Aquabacterium sp. OR-4: one gene and its partner. The protein of the gene in region 1 binds, or shares a complex with, the protein of each later gene. Links are inferred from orthologs where the notes say so. Each region holds a gene or a part of one and is shown on either strand. Other genes may lie near its edges.

Evidence for each region.
Region 2: the proteins of cgtA (region 1) and ybiB are in contact, whole or in part, in a crystal structure (PDB 8BFT), measured with the Escherichia coli proteins. The link is inferred for Aquabacterium sp. OR-4 from one-to-one orthologs.

What each region holds. Positions count from the first base shown.
Region 1 is NZ_JAOCQD020000002.1:1,586,216-1,593,310, forward strand. What follows is about bases 4,254-7,095. They hold cgtA (Obg family GTPase CgtA), read right to left. Parts: upstream 6,405-7,095; coding sequence 5,103-6,404; downstream 4,254-5,102. Other genes in these bases: proB (glutamate 5-kinase), read right to left, coding at 4,254-5,099; rpmA (50S ribosomal protein L27), read right to left, coding at 6,523-6,780; rplU (50S ribosomal protein L21), read right to left, coding at 6,811-7,095. Outside these bases: hisG (ATP phosphoribosyltransferase), read right to left, coding at 1-134; N4G63_RS19245 (BolA family protein), read right to left, coding at 239-511; N4G63_RS19250 (ABC transporter permease), read right to left, coding at 605-1,372; N4G63_RS19255 (ABC transporter ATP-binding protein), read right to left, coding at 1,369-2,313; N4G63_RS19260 (TetR/AcrR family transcriptional regulator), read left to right, coding at 2,414-3,091; N4G63_RS19265 (hypothetical protein), read left to right, coding at 3,144-3,920; more of proB, read right to left, coding at 3,981-4,253. UniProt on the Escherichia coli protein: An essential GTPase which binds GTP, GDP and possibly (p)ppGpp with moderate affinity, with high nucleotide exchange rates and a fairly low GTP hydrolysis rate.
Region 2 is NZ_JAOCQD020000002.1:220,099-225,134, forward strand. Bases 2,127-5,036 are described here. They hold ybiB (DNA-binding protein YbiB), read left to right. Parts: upstream 2,127-3,058; coding sequence 3,059-4,015; downstream 4,016-5,036. Other genes in these bases: N4G63_RS13175 (nitrate reductase), read left to right, coding at 2,127-2,967; N4G63_RS13185 (BaiN/RdsA family NAD(P)/FAD-dependent oxidoreductase), read left to right, coding at 4,066-5,036. Outside these bases: more of N4G63_RS13175, read left to right, coding at 175-2,126.

The DNA.
Region 1 (7,095 bases):
ACGCCATCGTGGCTGGTGGGCAGGATCAGCTTGCGGCTCTTCTCGGGGTCCTCGCTCACCGTGATGCCGGCGGCGGCCAGCAGCGGCAGCGTTTCCTCGAAGATGCGGCCCTTGGACAGGGCGAGGGTCAGCATCGTCATCGGGGGGTGTCCTCTCAGGGGCGCCCCATGCCGCGCGGATCAGGGCCACCGTGTACCGCGGGTGCCCGAGAGCCACCCGCAGCATGTGGCCGCAGGTGTCAGTGGGAGTGGTGCGGGGCGTCGGCCGCCGGTGCGGCTGCCCATTCGGCGGGGGTGAGCGTCTTCATCGACAGCGCGTGGATTTCGGCCCGCATTCTATCGCCCAGGGCCGCATACACCCGCTGGTGGCGGCGGATTCGCGGCAGGCCGTCGAACTCGGCCGACACGATGGTGGCGAAAAAATGCTGCCCGTCACCCTCGACCACGAGGTGCTCACAGGGCAGGCCTGCAGCGATGTAGCTGCGAACTTGGTCAACGGTGGGATCAGCCATGTGGGGGATTATCTGCGAGCACTGAATGCCCGAGCGCCGTGCGGCGGGATCTGTACCCGTGTGGCATCCACGCGCGCCCTGCCCGCCCGGCGCTCAGGGCCGGATGCGGTAGCCGATGCGCAGCAGATGCAGCGTGAGCGCCGCCACGGCAATGAAGGCCGTGCCCACCACGGCCAGACTGAGCCAGGGCGAGGCGTCGCTGGTGCCGAAGAAGCCGCGCCGGAAACCGTCGATCATGTAGAAGAACGGGTTCAGGTGGCTGGCCGCCTGCCAGAACGCGGGCAGCGAATGCACCGAATAGAACACGCCCGACAGAAAGGTCATGGGCATCACGATGAAGTTCTGGAACGCCGCCATCTGGTCGAACTTCTCGGCCCACAGCCCGGCAATCAGGCCCAGCGAGCCCATCAGCCCGGCACCGAGTGCCGCAAACACCAGGATCCACAGCGGCTCGGCAAAGGGCGGCGGCGAGAACCACACGGTGACGATGAACACGCCGAAGCCCACCATCAGGCCGCGCACCACGCTGGCCCCCACATAGGCCGCATACCAGGCCCAGTGCGACAGCGGCGAGACCAGCAGGAACACCAGGTTGCCGGTGATCTTGCTCTGGATCAGGCTGGACGAGCTGTTGGCAAAGGCGTTCTGCAGCACGCTCATCATCACCAGCCCGGGGATCAGGAAGGCGGTGTAGCTGACCTCGCCGAACACCTGCGCCCGGCCCTCGAGCACATGGCCGAAGACCAGCAGGTACAGGATGGCCGTGAGCACCGGCGCGCCCACGGTCTGGAAGGCCACCTTCCAGAAGCGCAGAATCTCTTTGTAGAACAGCGTGCCAGCGCCCTCGAGACGGGCGCTCATGCCACCGCCCCCACGGCCTGCACCGGTGCGGCCACCGGCGAGCGGCCCTGCATGATTTGCACGAACACGTCCTCCAGATCGGCGCGGCCGATCTCCAGATCCTCGACGCCCACACCCGCACCGCGCAGCGTGGCCAGAAAGCGCTCGACCTCGGCCGCATCGCGCGCGCGCAGCTGCACGATGCGCCCCGTGGTGCGCGCCAGCGCCGCCAGCTCGGGCGGCAGGGCCTGGTCGGTCTTGAAGCGCAGCATGGTGCTGTGCGTGGCGGCCAGCAGCGTGGCCGTGCGCTCCAGCGCGACCAGCCGGCCCTGCTTGAGCATGCCGATGCGGTGGCACAGGGCCTCGGCCTCCTCGAGGTAGTGCGTGGTCAGCAGCACCGTGTGGCCCTGCTTGTTGAGCCGGCCGATGAAGGCCCACAGCGTCTGGCGCAGCTCCACATCCACTCCCGCAGTGGGTTCATCGAGCACGATCACCGGCGGCTTGTGCACCAGGGCCTGGGCCACCAGCACGCGCCGCTTCATGCCGCCCGACAGCTGGCGCATGTTGGCGTGGGCCTTGTCGGCCAGGCCCAGCTCGGACAGCAGCTCGTCGATCCAGGCATCGTTGCCCTTCACGCCGAAGTAGCCGCTCTGGATGCGCAGGGTCTCGCGCACGCTGAAGAAGGGGTCGAACACCAGCTCCTGCGGCACGATGCCCAGCGCCTTGCGCGCGGCGGCCGCGTCGGCCTGCACATCGTGGCCCATCACGGTGACCCGGCCCTCGGTGGCGCGGGTCAGGCCCGCCAGCACCGAGATCAGCGTGGTCTTGCCGGCGCCGTTGGGCCCCAGCAGGCCGAAGAACTCGCCCTCGCCGATGTCGAAGCTGACACCATCCAGCGCGCGAAAGCTGCCGCGCGCCCCGTTGTAGGTTTTTCCAACCTGTTGAAAGCTGACCGCTGGCATAGGCGGCGCATTGTAGGGAGCGCGGTCAATGCCCTGCCCCCATCTTGGTGCTAGATTGTGTGGCAGCCAATCTGGCCCACCGGGCCGCCCCAGGGCCCGCATGCAATCCCAAGCCAAGAAGCCCCGCCGCACCGCCGAGCGCATCCTCGAAGTCACGCTCGAGCTGTTCAACCGCTTCGGCGAGCCCAATGTCAGCACCACGCTGATCTCGGCCGAGCTGGGCATCAGCCCTGGCAACCTGTACTACCACTACCCGGCCAAGGACGAGCTGATCAACGCCCTGTTCGACCGCTACGAGCGCGGCCTGAACGACCTGCTGGGCGCGGCCGACAACGTGCGCAATGTCGAGGACGCCTGGCTGTTCTTCCACATGCTGTTCGAGCTGATCTGGCAGTACCGCTTCCTGTACCGCGACCTGAACGACCTGCTCAGCAAGAACCGCCGGCTCGAGACGCACTTCCAGTTCGTGCTGAAGAACAAGTCGCGCGCGGTGCAGATCGTGCTGGACGGCCTGGCGCGCGGCCAGACCATGCGCATCGACCGCCGCGAGGCCGAGCCGGTGGCCACCAGCATGGTGGTGGTGCTGACCTACTGGCTGAGCTACGAGTACGTGCGCGATCCGCGCAAGGCACTCGAACCCGACAGCGCCGCGGCCGCCCTGTCGCGCGGTGCCTACCATGTGCTGAGCCTGCTGATGCCCTACCTCGAGCCCGCCGCGCGCGAGCACCTGTTCCAGATCGCCGGCGCCTACCAGAAGCCCGATTCGGCGCCAGCCTGACCCCCGGCCGCCCCGCTGCGGACCGCACCCACAACAACTGGAGACAAGCCCCATGGCCAAGTGGACCGCCTTCCCCTATGACGACGTCGACTACACCTACGACCTGGCCGCGCTGAAGAAGGCCTGGCCCCAGCTGCACGCCGGCGACGCCGAACCCTGGCCCACCGACAAGGCGGTGCAGCAGGCCTGGGTGCTGTTCCATGCCGGTGAGTTCCAGAAGGCACACGAGGCCGGCCTGAAGGCCGGTGGCGCGGCCGGCATCACGGTGGCCAACAAGGCCCAGGCGATTTATGCCAACTACCTCGAGCCCAGCGAGAAGCTCAAGCTGACGATGTTCCAGGCCGTGGCCGAGCGCGCCGAGGCCTTGCTGGCCGAGCACTCGCAGCAGCCCAACGCGCACTACTGGATGGCCTATGCGCTGGGCCGCTACAGCCAGGGCATCAGCGTGACCAAGGCACTGAGCCTGGGGCTGGGCAGCAAGGTGAAGACGGCGCTCGAGACGACCATCGCGCTGGCCCCCCAGCATGCCGATGCGCACATCGCGCTGGGTGCCTTCCATGCCGAGGTGATCGACAAGGTGGGCAAGCTGCTGGGCCGCACCCAGGGCGCCGATGCCGCCACCGGCCTGAAGCTGTTTCAGCAGGCGCGCAAGCTCAACCCCGGCTCGGCCATCGCGATGATCGAGTACGCCAACGGCCTGGCCATGCTGGAAGGCAGCAAGCGCATGAAAGAGGCCGAGCAGCTCTACGCCGATGCCGCGGCCTGCGAGGCGGCCGATGCGATGGAGCGGCTCGATGTCGAGCTGGCCAAGTCCGAACTGGAGGAATGAGCTGCGCGACACCGCCCGCCAGGCGGCCGGGCGGGCCGGCGCGCAAGCGGCCGCGCCGCCTTACACCAGCACGAGGTTGTCGCGGTGGATCAGCTCGGGCTCGTTGACAAAGCCCAGCAGGCCCACGATCTGCGATGAGGGCTTGCGGGCGATCAGCCGCGCCTCGGTCGCCGCGTAGTTCGCCAGGCCGCGTGCGATCACCTGGCCGCCGGGCGTGCGCACCGCGATCACGTCACCGCGCCGGAAGTCGCCCTCGACCGCCGTGACGCCGATCGGCAGCAGGCTCTTGCCCTCGTCGCGCAGCTTGGCCACGGCGCCGTCGTCCACCACCACCGCGCCACGCAGCTGCAGGTGGTCGGCCATCCACTGCTTGCGCGCCGCCAGCTTGGCGGTGCCGGCCACCAGCAGCGTGCCGATGGGCTCGCCCGCCGCCAGGCGCAGCAGCGCATCGGGCTCGCGGCCCCAGGCGATCACGGTGCTGGCGCCCGAGCCCGCGGCGCGCTTGGCGGCCAGGATCTTGGTGATCATGCCGCCGGTGCCGATGCCCGAGCCGGCGCCACCGGCCATGCGCTCGAGCTCGGGGTCACCGGCACGCGCCTCGTCGATGAAGCGCGCATCGGGGTTCTTGCGCGGATCGGCCGAATACAGGCCGCGCTGATCGGTCAGGATCACCAGCGCGTCGGCTTCCACCAGGTTGGCCACCAGCGCGCCGAGGGTGTCGTTGTCGCCGAACTTGATCTCGTCGGTGACCACGGTGTCGTTCTCGTTGATCACCGGAATCACCTGCAGCTGCAGCAGGGTCAGCAGGGTCGAGCGGGCGTTCAGGTAGCGCTCGCGGTCGGCCAGGTCGGCATGGGTCAGTAGCACCTGGGCGCTGCCCATGCCGTGCTTGGACAACTGGGTCTCGTACATCTGCGCCAGGCCCATCTGGCCCACGGCGGCGGCGGCCTGCAGCTCGTGCAGCTCGGTCGGGCGGGTCTTCCAGCCCAGGCGCTTCATGCCTTCGGCGATGGCGCCGCTGCTCACCATCACCACCTCGCGGCCCTGGGCGGCCAGCGCGGCGAGCTGGCGGCACCAGTTGCCCACGGCCTCGGCGTCGATGCCGCGGCCCTCATTGGTGACCAGGCTGGAGCCCACCTTGACGACGATGCGCCGCGCGCCCTGCAACAGCTCGGACATGGCTCAGCCCTCGTCGTCCAGACGCCGGAAGCGCGGGTCGTCGCTCACCGGCTCGGCAGCGGGCTCGGCCACCACCGGGCCGGGTGCGCTGGCCGCAGCCGGCGTTGCCGCCTGGGCATCGAAGCGCGGATCGGGATCGTGCTGCACCTGCTGGAACGCGGCCACGTGGTCCCAGATCGCATGCACCAGGGGCTCGAGACCTTCGCGGCCCAGCGCTGACACCTCGAACACCGGGCCTTTCCACTTCATGCGCTTGACGAAGTCCTTGACCCGCTTGGCACGATCGTCGCCGGGCACCATGTCGAGCTTGTTCAGCACCAGCCAGCGCGGCTTGTCGGCCAGCGAGCCACCCACCCGGGCGCGCACCCGGCGGCGCTTGCGGCGCGCCGGCTGGGCGGGCGCGTCGTCCTCGTCAAGCTCGTCGCCGAAGTCGTCGTCGGTTTCGGCGGCGTCATCGGCCGCCTCGTCGACCTCGTCCTCGTCGGGCGCCGCGTCGTACTTCTTCAGCTCCTCGATGATGGCCTTGGCCTGCTGCACCGGATCGACCGCGTCGTCAAAGGGCGCCAGGTCGACCACATGCAGCAGCAGCCGGGTGCGCTGCAGGTGGCGCAGGAACAGGTGGCCCAGGCCGGCGCCTTCCGAGGCACCCTCGATCAGGCCGGGCACGTCGGCGACCACGAAGCTCTTCTCGGGGCCGACGCGCACCACACCCAGGTTGGGGTGCAGGGTGGTGAAGGGGTAGTCGGCGATCTTCGGCCGGGCGTTGGAGATGGCCGCGATCAGCGTGCTCTTGCCCGCATTGGGCATGCCCAGCAGACCCACATCGGCCAGCACGCGCAGCTCCAGCTGCAGCTTCTTGGCCTCGCCCGGCCAGCCGGGGGTCTTCTGCCGCGGCGCGCGGTTGGTGCTGGTCTTGAAGTGCAGGTTGCCGAAGCCGCCGTCACCGCCCTTGGCCAGCAGCATGCGCTCGCCATGCTCCAGCAGCTCGGCGATCACGTCGCCGGTGCCCAGGTCGGTGATGATGGTGCCCACCGGCATGCGCAGCACGATGTCGTCGGCCGCCGCGCCGTACTGATCGGAACCCCGACCGGCCTCGCCATTGCGCGCCTCGTGGCGGCGCGCATAGCGGTAGTCGATCAGCGTGTTGAGGTTGCGGTCGGCCTCGGCCCACACGCTGCCGCCGCGTCCGCCGTCACCGCCGTTCGGGCCGCCGAAGGGAATGAACTTCTCGCGCCGGAAGCTCGCGCAACCGGAGCCGCCGTTGCCGGCGGACACGTCGATGGTGGCTTCGTCGACGAATTTCATGGGCATCCTTCCTTCGAGACCCGCCGGAGATCGGCACGGGCCCTGTTTGGCCCGGTGGGCCCGCAATGCAAAAAGCCCCGGCAGGCCGGGGCTTCGCGGGGCCTGTGCCGAGGTGGCGTCAGGCCGGCGTCACGACAACCGTTTGACGGTTCAGCGAGCCCTTGGTGGTGAACGACACGGTGCCGTCCACCAGCGCGAACAGCGTGTGGTCGCGGCCCATGCCGACATTGGTGCCGGCATGGAAACGCGTGCCACGCTGGCGCACGATGATCGAGCCGGCGGGCACGTTTTGACCGCCGAACACCTTCACGCCCAGCATCTTGGGCTTCGAGTCACGGCCGTTCCGTGTGGAACCGCCGCCTTTTTTCTGTGCCATGGTTCAAAGACTCCTTGGATCCGTGACCGATCAAGCGCCGACAGCGCCGATCTCCAGCTCGGTGTAGCACTGACGGTGGCCGCCATGCTTCTGATAGTGCTTGCGGCGACGCATCTTGAAGATGCGCACCTTGTCGTGCTTGCCGTGCGACACCACCGTGGCTTTCACGCTGGCGCCGGCCACCAAGGGAGTCCCGACCGTCAGGCTGTCACCGTTGCCGATGGCCAGAACCTGGTCAATCACGATCTCTTGGCCCACGTCCGCAGCAATCTGTTCTACCTTGATCTTCTCGCCGGCAGCAACCTTGTATTGCTT
Region 2 (5,036 bases), 1.4 Mb from region 1 along the record:
GGCCGCCACCCAGTCGGCCACGCCGGACGCCATGCAGAACGCCACGCCGGACGCCTTGCCGGCCGGCGCCGAAGGCAGCGCCGCCGCCACCGCCACTAGCGGCACCCCCACCGACCCATCGGGCCAGCGCCTGGCCTGCGCCTGAGCCGCCCCTTCCCCGCCGCGAGACCCGCCATGAGCAGCAACCACAGCACCCGCAGCACCTGCCCCTATTGCGGCGTCGGCTGCGGCGTCATCATCGAGCGCCAGGGCGCGCAGATCACCGGCGTGCGCGGTGACCCCGAGCACCCGGCCAACTTCGGCCGCCTGTGCAGCAAGGGCAGCACCCTGCACCTCACCGCCAGCCCCGCCGTGCAGCAGCAGGCGCGCCTGCTGCAGCCGATGCAGCGCCTGAGCCGCGACGCCGCGCCACAGCCCAGCGACTGGGACACCGCCACCGGCGCCATCGCGCAGCAGCTGGCGCAGATCGTCGACACGCATGGCGCCGACGCGATCGGCATCTATGTCTCGGGCCAGCTGCTCACCGAGGACTACTACGTCTTCAACAAGCTGGCCAAGGGCCTGCTGGGCACCAACAACATCGACACCAACTCGCGCCTGTGCATGAGCAGCGCGGTGGCCGGCTACAAGGCCACGCTGGGCGCCGATGCGCCACCGGCCTGCTACGACGACCTGGCGCTGGCCGACACGGTGTTCGTCGCCGGCGCCAACCCGGCCTGGGCGCACCCAATCCTGTTCCGCCGGCTCGAAGACGCCCGCCAGGCCCGGCCCCAGCAGAAGCTCATCGTCGTTGACCCGCGCCGCACCGACACCGCGGCCGCCGCCGACCTGCACCTGCAGATCCTGCCGGGCAGCGACATCGCGCTGTTTCACGGCCTGCTGCACCTGATGCTGCGCGAGGGCTGGACCGACGCCCGCCACATCGCCGAGCACACCAGCGGCTTTGCCGCGCTGCAGGCCCGGGTGCAGGGCTTCACGCCCGACGAGACCGCGCGCCTCACCGGCGTGAGCCCGGCCGATCTGGCCACTGCCGCGCGCTGGTTTGCCAGTGCCGGGCGCACGCTCAGCCTGTACTGCCAGGGCCTGAACCAAAGCAGCAGCGGCACGGCCAAGAACGCCGCGCTGATCAACCTGCACCTGGCCAGCGGCCAGATCGGCAAGCCCGGCGCCGGCCCGTTCAGCCTGACCGGCCAGCCCAATGCCATGGGCGGGCGCGAGGTGGGCGGCCTGGCCAATCTGCTGTCGGCCCACCGCGACCTGGCCGACCCGCAGCACCGCGCCGAGGTGGCCGCGTTGTGGGGCGTGCCTGCGGTGCCGGCCACGCCGGGCAAGTCGGCGGTGGAGATGTTCGAGGCTGCCGCCGACGGCCGGATCAAGGCGCTGTGGATCGCCTGCACCAACCCGGCGCAGTCGATGCCCGACCTGAACCTGGTGCGCCGCGCACTGGCCCGCGCCGAGCTGGTGATCGTGCAGGAGGCCTTTGCCACCACCGCCACCGCCCGCCATGCCGACTGGCTGCTGCCGGCCACCACCTGGGGCGAGAAAGACGGCACCGTCACCAACAGCGAGCGGCGCATCAGCCGCGTGCAGCCGGCCGTGCCGGCCCCCGGCCAGGCGCGCCACGACTGGGTGATCGCCCGCGACATCGCCCTGGCCCTCGAGGCCCGGCTGCGCCCCGGCCAGCCCAGCCTGTTCAACTACCCCACGCCCGAGCGCGTGTGGTGCGAGCACCGCGAATCCACCCGCGGCCGCGACCTCGACATCACCGGCCTGAGTTACGCCGTGCTCGAGCAGCAGGGCCCGCAGCAGTGGCCCATGCCCGAAGGCGCCACGCAGGGCCGCGCACGGCTCTACGAAGACCACCGCTACGCCACGCCCGATGGCCGGGCGCGCTTCTTCGACACGCCCTTCGTGCCGCTGGCCGAGCCGCCCGATGCGCAATACCCGATCAGCCTGACCACCGGCCGCCTGCGCGACCAGTGGCACGGCATGAGCCGCACCGGCACGCTGGGCCGGCTGTTCGGCCATGCGCCCGAGCCGGTGGTCGACCTGCACCCGCAGGACATGGCGCGGCTGGCGCTGCAGCCGGGCGATCTGGTGGCGCTGCGCTCGCGCCGCGGCCGCCTGCTGCTGCCGGCCCAGGCCAGCGACACGGTGGCCCCCGGCCAGGCCCATGTGGCCATGCACTGGGGCGACGAGGTGCTGGGCGGCAGCAGCGACGGCGGCGCGGCCATGGCCGGCATCAACGGCCTGACCAGCAGCGCCTTCTGCCCGCGCAGCAAGCAGCCCGAGCTGAAGCACACCGCCGTGGCCATCGAACGGCAGGAGCTGCCCTGGCGCCTGCTGGCCGCCGCGTGGCTGGACGAGGCCCGCGCGCTGCAGCTGCGCCAGCAGCTCACCGCCTGGCTGCCGCGTTTTGCCTTTGCCAGCGTGGTGCCCTTTGGCCACGGCGGCCATGGCGTGCAGCTGCGCGCCGCCGCCCAGGCCGCACCCGCCCCCGAGCAGCTGGCCGAGCTGGAGGCGCTGTTCGGCCTGGGCGCCGACTGCCCCGACGCCCTGCGCTACGAGGACCGCCAGCGTGGCCAGCGTCGCGCCATGGCCCTGCGCCGCGATGGCGACGACCAGCGCCTGCAGGCCTTCGTGCTGGCCGGCCAGCTCAGCTCGCAGACCTGGGTCAGGGCCCTGCTGCACGAGCAGATGCCGGTGCAGGCCTATGGCCGCCTGCTGCTCAGCCCCAGCGCCACGCCGCCGGTGGCCATGGCCGCGCGCGGCGCCCAGGTGTGCACCTGCCTGAACATCAGCGAGCCGCAGATCGTGCAGGTGCTGGGCCGCTGCGAGGGCGCGCCGGCCGCCCGCCTGGCCCAGCTGCAGGGCGCGCTGCGCTGCGGCACGCAGTGCGGCTCGTGCGTGCCGCAGCTCAAGCGCCTGGTGGCGACCACACCGGTGCAGGCCAGCGCCACGGCTTGACCCTGCGCAGGCCGGGCCGCGCAAAGCACGGCAGCATTGCGGCCCGAAACTTGCGGTTCCTGACAGCAGGGACGACCCGGGAGACAAGCCAATGAGCATTGCGCAGTACATCAAGGAAATCGGCCGCGGCCCCGAGGGCTCGCGGCCGCTGGATGCCGCGCAGGCCAGCGATCTGTTCGGCCAGGTGCTCGATGGCCGGGTCAGCGACCTCGAGCTGGGCGCCTTCGCGCTGGCCATGCGCATGAAGGGCGAGACGGTGGACGAGCTGGTCGGCTTCTGCCAGGCGCTCGACGCCCGCGCGCTGCCGATCCCGGCCCTGGCCCCTGAGCGCCCGGTGGTGGTGATCCCCAGCATCAACGGCGCGCGCAAGCTGCCCAACCTGGTGCCGCTGCTGGCCATGCGCCTGGCGCAGGAAGGCGCGGCGGTGCTGGTGCACGGCCCGCGCGCCGACCCGGCACGCGTCACCAGCTGCGAGGTGTTCCAGGCCCTGGGGCTGCCGCCCTGCGACAGCGTGGCCGCGGTGCACGAGCGCTGGGCGCGCCACGAGCCGGCCTACATGGCCACCGATGTGCTGCACCCGGCCCTGCAGCGCCTGCTGGACGTGCGCCGCGTGGTCGGCGTGCGCAACTCGGGCCACACCGTGGCCAAGTTGCTGCAGCCGGTGCACGGCGCGCCGGTGCTGCGCGTCACCAGCTACACCCATCCCGAGTTCGGCGCGCTGATGTCGGCGCTGGCCGAGCGCACGGCGGCCGACATCATGGTGCTGCGCGGCACCGAGGGCGAGGCGGTGGCCGACCCGCGCCGCTGCCCGAAGATGGACACCTGGCTGGGCGGCCGCCCGATGCCCGAGTACTCGTGCCCGGCACAGGAAGGCGTGCTGGCCGAGCTGCCGATCCTGCCGCGCAGCAACGAGGCCGCCGCCACCGCCACCTATGTGCAGAGCGTGGTTGCCGGTGCCCAGCCCGCGCCGGCGCCGCTGGAGCAGCAGGTGGCCCTGCTGATGGCCGCGCTGAACCGCCTGAGCGCACCGCAGGCCCGCCGCGCCTGAACCCTGGGTGCCGCCGGCAGCCGGGCGCGGCGCCGCGATAATCCGGCCCCATGCACCGCGCCGATGCCATCGTCCTGGGGGCCGGCGCAGCCGGCCTGTTCTGTGCCGGCATGGCCGGTCAGCGCGGCCTGAAAGTGCTGCTGATCGACCATGCCGAGCGCGTGGCCGAGAAGATCCGCATCTCGGGTGGTGGCCGCTGCAACTTCACCAACCGCGAGGCCACGCCGGCGCAGTTTCTGTCGGCCAACCCGCATTTCTGCCGCTCGGCGCTGGCGCGCTACACACCGGCCGACTTCATCGACCTGGTCAAACGCCACGGCATCGCCTTCCACGAGAAGCACAAGGGCCAGCTGTTCTGCGACGACTCGGCCGAGCAGATCATCCAGATGCTGCTGGCCGAATGCAGCGCCGGCGCGGTGGAGCGCTGGCAGCCCTGCCGCGTGGCCGCCGTGCGCCAGGTGGCGGCCGGCTTCGAGCTCGACACCGAGCGCGGCCCGGTCAGCGCGCCGCAGCTGGTGATTGCCACCGGCGGCCTGCCGGTGCCCAAGATCGGTGCCAGCGACTTCGGCCTGCGCCTGGCCAGGCAGTTCGGTCTGCGCATCGTCGAGCCGCGCCCGGCCCTGGTGCCGCTGAGCTTCGACGCCGCAGCCTGGGCGCCGTTCTCGGCGCTGTCGGGCCTGTCGCTGGCGGTCGAGATCGGCACCGGTCGCGGCAAGGGCGCCGGGCGCTTTGTTGAAGACCTGCTGATCACCCATCGCGGCCTCAGCGGCCCGGCCGTGCTGCAGATCTCGAGCTACTGGCAGGCGGGCGAGCCGATCACGGTGAACCTGCTGCCCCAGCACGACATCGAGGCCGAACTGCGCCAGGCCAAGCTGAGCTCGCGCCGGCACCTGGGCAATGCCCTGGCCGACTGGCTGCCCCAGCGCCTGGCCGAGGCCTGGCTGACGCGGCTGGACCTGCCCGCCGACCGGCCGCTGCCCGAGCTGCGCGACCGCGACCTGGCACGTCTGGCCGAATCGCT